3 regions of the Hydrogenophaga sp. LT287 genome follow, and region 1 is predicted to be linked to each of the others. Evidence: predicted binding sites of a transcription regulator. Region 1 holds the regulator's gene; each other region holds the start of a gene.
The links. The regulator LexA, encoded in region 1, represses DNA repair genes until DNA is damaged. The targets are predictions, from matches to a motif close to ACTGTATNNNNATACAGT.

Region 1 (2,262 bases):
ACGCGCCCAGTCTGAGCGATCAGCTTCAAGCGCGGCAATTTTTCAATCAGCTGCCGCGTGACTTGCGTTCTTTCCCGAACCAGCACCAAGACATCTGCATCACGCAAGCGCACAGCCAGTTGACCCACGCCCTTGACCGTGTTGGTGAAAACTTTGGCCGGGTAAGGTTCCAACTTTTCGGCACAACGCAGCTTGCGGACAGCGTCTTGATAATCATCAAGGATCACAATATTCATGGGCTCTATTGTGCCCGCATGCCCAAGTGCGATTGCTGTGCGGTACGCACCTGGTTACCTTGTGAAGTGCGCTCCAACCAGTGCGGCCCTCAGTGCGGTGCTCAAGAAATGTCTACACGGCGAGCGCATCTCCGTCTCGGTCAGCTTGCGGCGCTGTCAATACCCGCCATTGTCTCGGCTATGTCTGCGGTTCACGCCTTGCAACCCCTACTGATAAGGGGGCGTGCACCGGGGTGGGACTTGTTCCGCATCGCCGGGGTGGGCGTTGGCTTGTCGTTGTGCAGGGCTCTCAGGCGCGCTGACGGCGTGCTTGGTTTTCGAGCGCAGCGAGCCTGTCGAGTTCGGCACACACATCGTTGATGCGTCCGGAGATCACGAGGCGGGCGTCCATTCGGCAACTTGCGCCAGCGTCGGTGTTGCGCACCACACGCACCCGAGATGGCCGGTGCGCCGATGGCGCATGCGGGCTGGTCGGGTCATTTGCCGCTGCGGCAGCGGCTGTGGTGGTGTTGCGACCGAGCCAGCCCGCGCGGGTGAACAGTTGCACAACTTTCGGGGCGGTCTTGGCTTGCTTAATCACAGTAGGTGCGGGCAGCCAGCTGTCGATGAGCTGCAGCGGCGCGCGCCAAGTGTTGGTCGTGAAACGGATTCCCATGCGAAACTCCAAAAGGGGTTGAACACAGGCAGGATTGCTAAAGGAATCGCCAACGCAGGGTTGTGCCGTTCAGGCAGTGCAAAAACCGCCTTCCGGACCAAACGCCCGCCACCTGCTGAGGCGACGTGAACCCCTGCGGGTCAGACTTGGAAGCTGTTTCGGATCAGGCCCACGGCCAGTCCTTCAATTTCAAAGGGCTCACCAGGCTCGACCACAATGGTCTTGTAGTCTGGATTTTCAGCGTGCAGCTCAATGAGGTGTTGCCGGCGCATGAAGCGTTTGACGGTTACGTCCTCACCCAGGCGAGCCACCACAATCTGGCCATTCTTGGCTTCTTTGGTGGCCTGTACGGCGAGCAAGTCACCGTCGATGATGCCAACATCGCGCATGGACATGCCCCGCACCTTGAGCAAGTAGTCGGGTGTGCGTTGAAACAGGCTGCGCTCAACGTGGTAGGTCTGGTCCACGTGCTCTTGAGCGAGGATGGGCGAGCCAGCCGCCACACGGCCAATGAGAGGCAGCATCAGCTGGGCGAGGCTGGGGAGCGGCAGTGTAAGCTGGCGTCCCCGTGAGTTGTTGATGGATTGAAGGTCTTCGCTGCGCAGGCGGATGCCGCGCGATGTGCCGCTGACGAGCTCAATCACGCCCTTGCGGGCAAGGGCCTGCAAATGCTCTTCTGCCGCATTGGCCGATTTGAAGCCCAGCTCTGTGGCAATTTCTGCGCGGGTGGGCGGCGCGCCGGTGCGTGCAATGGCTGTCTGGATGAGTTCCAGAATCTGCTGCTGGCGGGCCGTGAGTTTGGGCGGATAGGGCTGGGACTCAAGCATGGGTGACCTTTTGAAGAGCGCTCACGAGGAGGGCAGTCGGCATCTGGCAATGAAGGGATTCGGTACAGCCGCCAAGATCATTTTCAGAGCGACTGTGTTCTTATCCAGTACCTGTATTTTTAATCAGTTTTGGAGTCTTGGCAAGTGGCAATTCATGAAACGCAGGCGCAGGCTGAAAAACGCCTGGTGATTCTGGGCACGGGCGGAACCATTGCTGGGCAGTCTGCCCGGGCGGGGGACAACGTGGGTTACGTGGCCGGCCAGGTGTCAGTGGCCGATCTGGTGGGCGCTGTTCCGTTGTTGCAGGGCTTGCCGCTGGATGTGGAGCAGGTGGCTCAGCTCGACAGCAAGGATATGGGGTTTGCTGTGTGGAAGGCGCTTGCAGCGCGTGTGGCATTTCATCTGGAACGACCCGAGGTGGCGGGCATTGTCATTACCCACGGGACCGACACCATTGAGGAAACCGCCTTTTTTCTGCAGTCGGTCTTGCGGCCCGGCAAGCCGGTGGTGTTGACCTGCGCCATGCGTCCAGCCACGGCCCTGG
Region 2 (2,262 bases), on a different contig from region 1:
GCTCGCGGGCCGACAGTTCCACCATGCGTCCCTCAATGGTGGCCACGCGCCCGGCCTGGTCGTATTCCAGTGGGCCGTGCTTGATGGTGTTGGTGCTGCCGCCCATGCCGCGGCGCGAGAGCGCACGCACCCGGGCTTCGAGTTCTTGCAGCGAAAACGGCTTGGCCATGTAGTCGTCGGCGCCGTAGTCCAGCCCTTTCACACGCTCTTCCACGCTGTCGGCGGCCGTCAGGATCAGCACCGGCAGCGACGATCCGCGCGCGCGCAGGCGCTTGAGCACTTCAAGCCCGTGCAGCTTGGGCAGGCCCAGGTCCAGAATCAGCAGGTCAAACTCGTTGTTCGTCATCAGCGCGGCATCGGCCTCGCTGCCACTGGCCACATGGTCCACGGCGGCTCCGGCGGCGCGCAAGCTGCGCAACAGGCCATCGGCCAGAACCTGGTCGTCTTCGGCAATCAAGATGCGCATGGATGTCTCCTCTGGTCTGGCGGGCGGTTTTTATGCTGCAACGGACGGATCTCTTTGTGTCAGGGCGCACAAACGCCACACAACCAAGATCCGTGCCGGTCCATTTTAGGCTCCGGGCTGGCCCTTGGGCGCCTTTGGACCCCCGGGGTTTCACCGGGTCGCGGTGTGCCGGCGTGTGTCCACCGCCTCCGAGCCATAGGCCTCCAGGCCCAGCGCCACCACGGTGGCCACGTCGTTGCCCACCTGTGCCCGGAACTCGCTTTCTGCCTGCGCCACTGCCTGGCGAAAAGCTTCCAGCCACAGCAGCCCCGTGTCGGTGAAAACGATGCGGCGCGCCCGGGCATCCAGCGGGTCGGGTTCGCGCCGCACCAGGCCCCACGCATCGCATTGCGTCACCAGATCGCCCATGGCCTGCTTGCTCATGCCGGCCTGCTGGGCCAGATCGGTCAGGCGCGAGCCTTGCAGGCCCAGGTGGCGCGTGATGTGGATGTGGGCAGCCCCAATTTGCGCGCGTGCCGCCAGGTTGGACAACGCCAGCGGCACCTCCGCGTTGTGCGCCATCAGGTGCAACACCCGCTCGTCAAAACGGCGCAAGGCCTGGCCCATCAGACGGCCCAGGTGGCCCACGCGCCAGCGGTCGTCCGCACCTGCGGTGGTGTCTGTTGAAAAGGTCGGTTCAAACATGCCGCAAATAGTAAGGCAAACTGACCATAAATCTGGTGTTTGGCGTTTTACTTGGCTGTAAACTGCTGTTCAAGCATCCAGCCTGTACGCAAAAACACATGCTGGGAGCGACCACCCACTTACCCGCCCAGGAGCTTCAAATGGACGCAGCCGTCAAACCCAACCCCCTCAACAGCGAAAAAGCCAAGGCCTTGCAGGTCGCGCTGGCCCAGATCGAAAAGCAGTTCGGCAAAGGCACCATCATGCGGCTGGGCGAGGGTGAGGTCATTGAAGACATCCAGGTCGTGTCCACCGGCTCGCTGGGGCTGGACATTGCCCTGGGCGTTGGTGGCCTGCCGCGCGGTCGGGTGATCGAAATCTACGGTCCAGAATCGTCGGGCAAGACCACGCTCACGCTCCAGGTGATCGCTGAAATGCAAAAGCTCGCCGGCACCTGCGCCTTTGTCGACGCCGAACATGCGCTGGACATCCAGTACGCACAGAAGCTTGGCGTGAATCTGCAAGACCTGCTGATTTCTCAGCCCGACACCGGCGAGCAGGCGCTCGAAATCGTGGACAGCCTGGTGCGCTCCGGCGCGGTGGACCTGATCGTGGTGGACTCGGTGGCCGCACTCACCCCCAAGGCCGAGCTCGAAGGCGAAATGGGCGACAGCCTGCCCGGCCTGCAGGCCCGCCTGATGAGCCAGGCGCTGCGCAAGCTCACCGCTCACATCAAGAAGACCAATTGCATGGTCATCTTCATCAACCAGATCCGCATGAAGATCGGCGTCATGTTTGGCAGCCCCGAAACCACCACCGGCGGCAATGCGCTGAAGTTCTACGCGTCGGTCCGTCTGGACATTCGCCGCACCGGCACCATCAAAAAGGGCGAAGACGCCATTGGCAACGAAACCAAGGTGAAGGTGGTCAAAAACAAGGTGGCGCCACCGTTCAAAACCGCCGAGTTCGACATCCTCTTTGGCGAGGGCATCAGCCGCGAAGGTGAGATCCTGGACCTGGGCGCCAACAACAAGGTGATCGAAAAGTCGGGTGCCTGGTATGCCTACAACGGCGAAAAAATTGGCCAGGGTCGCGACAACTCGCGCGAATTCCTGCGCGAAAACCCCGACCTG
Region 3 (2,262 bases), on a different contig from region 1:
TGGCGGAGGGGCTGGGCCTAGGCGTCGTGGCGGAAACAGCCTACAGGCCGGATCCTCGCCTTGTTAAGTTAACTATTTCAGACACCAGCATGGCGACACAGGTGCACTTCATCTGTAGAAAGGAGCGGCATCAAGCTCCACTGATCTCGATCTTCCTGGGTTTGGCGCATAGCGTAAGTCAGAAAATTGCCTAGGTATGGAACTTGGATTCCATGCAGCCGTGGGGCATGGGACCGAGGGGCAACTGTTCGCCTGTAGGCCGACTTAAGTTAAGGGTTGTAGGACGCCCGTAATCGCGCGGCGATCCCATCTTGACTGCGGGGCGCGGTCGTGTATCTGAATATGCGCTGTCAGGCTGACTGCCAGCGGTATGGCAGCAGCTCGCCGATCTGGGTGGCGGGCTGCATGGGCAGGCGTGCCATGACATCGCGCAGGTAGGCGTAGGGTCGTCCCGTTCATGGGGAGACGTGTGCTAGACCATGACTGCAGCTCCCTCGATACCGGTCATCGATGCTGCCGCGCTGCTGGGTGAGCCAATGACAGCTTTGTGCCAGGCACCGTGAACTCAGGTCACGGCCGCGACCGACAGCAACCGCTGCGAAGCAGTCTCCCACCCTCCTTCAATCTCGTTCACTTCCCACCCTCAAACCCTCCGCCGCAAATGGCGCCAGGAACTGCTCACAGCGCTCAGCCGTCGCTACCAGCCACTCGTCATAGACCGACTCCGGCAACACCACAACCATGCGTTTCTCGTCGGTCGGCTTGTGAAACTGGTTCATCAGCGGGTGGGTATCGGCGTTGGTCGTCAGCATGGTGTAGCTGTGCACCCATTCCCCCTGGGGAGACTTCCAGGCAGACCACAAACCTGCAATGCCCATGGGCCGACCGTCTGACCGTTCGATACGAGTGGGAATAGCCTTGCCGCTGCGCCAGTCCGGTTCGTAGATGGCCTGGGCCGGGATGATGCAGTGCTGCGCCCGCTTCCAGGCCTCCCGAAAACTTGGTTTGGTGGCCACCGTCTCGCTGCGGGCGTTGTAGGTACTGCGGCAGATCTTCAGGTCGGTCGCCCAGTGGGGTACCAGGCCAAACAGGCCGGGTAACGCTTCCCTATCAGGCACCGCGTCATCCCCCGAGTCCTTCTCCCTGGGGCGGCGGATCAGCAGGCCGGGGTATCCCGGCCAGAGATCGGTTTTTCCCAAGTCGGCCGGTGGCTCCACCTGGAACACCTTTCGCAAGACCTGGACGTCCCGCACGCCTTCGTAGTGACTGCACATGGTTCCATCCTATGCGCGGATTCGCGCCGGTTTTCTGTGAAGCATTCCCAAGGGATGGGCTTGGCCTCTATACTGTTATTATGTCCAGTATTGTAGAAGATCACCTGTTGTCACCCATGTTCCCTGGTGCAGCGTCAGGAAGCTGCAGCCCACCGAGGCCCTTGGCCGAATGCCCACTTCCCGCTTTCCAACTTGAATCCCGGATTCGGGCGGGTTTTCCGTCGCCGGCGGAGGACTTCCAGGCCAAACGCATCGACGTGCTCGAACACCTGATCAAACATCCACAGGCCACCTACAGCATGACGGTGCGGGGTGAGTCCATGCGTGAGGCGGGCATCTTCGATGGGGATGTGCTGCTGGTGGACCGGGCAATCAAGCCCAGCCACGGCCAGATTGTGGTGGCGGTGGTCGATGGGGACTTCACCTGCAAGCAGCTCTGGCAACGCGGGGGGCGGCTGAAGCTCAAGGCTGCCAACCCGACCTTCGCCGACATCGTGCCCACCGAAGGCCAGACGGTCGAGGTGTGGGGCGTGGTGATCGCGGCGATCAAACAGTTCAAACGCTGAAGCCGGCGAACCTTGGTTGAGCGTGCTGCATGGCTTCCTCGCTGTATGCCCTGGTCGATGGCAACAATTTTTATGTCTCTTGCGAGCGTGTGTTCCGCCCCAGCCTGAGCGGCAAACCGGTGGTGGTGCTTTCCAACAACGACGGTTGTGCGATTGCCCGCTCCAACGAGGCCAAGGCCCTGGGCATTGCCATGGGGGCTCCCTGGTTCAAGATCCGGCATCTGGCGGAATCCCAGGGGCTGGTTGCACTCTCGGCGAACTTCCCGCTGTACGGAGACCTAAGCGACCGCATGATGAGCCTGGTGGCCGGGCTCGGTCACCGGCAGGAGATCTATTCCATCGACGAGTCGTTTGTGGATCTCTCGGGTATCCGGGGTGACCTGGTCCAACGCAGCCGGGTGATCCGCGAAAGGGTGTTGCAG

Region 2: a site for LexA is predicted at 1,215-1,232, ahead of recA (recombinase RecA). Genes of this name have one in related genera too.
Region 3: a site for LexA is predicted at 1,346-1,363, ahead of AC0GNR_RS19285 (LexA family protein). Genes of this name have one in related genera too.

What each region holds. Positions count from the first base shown of each region.
Region 1 is NZ_JBVPZC010000001.1:246,214-248,475, forward strand. Features, by position in the region: gene AC0GNR_RS01165 (D-2-hydroxyacid dehydrogenase family protein) at 1-236, opposite strand, end outside; gene AC0GNR_RS01170 (hypothetical protein) at 526-891, opposite strand; gene lexA (transcriptional repressor LexA) at 1,032-1,718, opposite strand; gene AC0GNR_RS01180 (asparaginase) at 1,863-2,262, shown strand, end outside.
Region 2 is NZ_JBVPZC010000007.1:145,674-147,935, reverse strand. Features, by position in the region: gene AC0GNR_RS08395 (response regulator) at 1-466, opposite strand, end outside; gene AC0GNR_RS08390 (MarR family winged helix-turn-helix transcriptional regulator) at 617-1,150, opposite strand; gene recA (recombinase RecA) at 1,291-2,262, shown strand, end outside.
Region 3 is NZ_JBVPZC010000061.1:1,951-4,212, reverse strand. Features, by position in the region: partial or broken gene AC0GNR_RS19300 (LysR substrate-binding domain-containing protein) at 1-194, shown strand, start outside; partial or broken gene AC0GNR_RS19295 (transposase domain-containing protein) at 351-446, opposite strand; gene AC0GNR_RS19290 (SOS response-associated peptidase) at 621-1,274, opposite strand; gene AC0GNR_RS19285 (LexA family protein) at 1,391-1,840, shown strand; partial or broken gene AC0GNR_RS19280 (Y-family DNA polymerase) at 1,882-2,262, shown strand, end outside.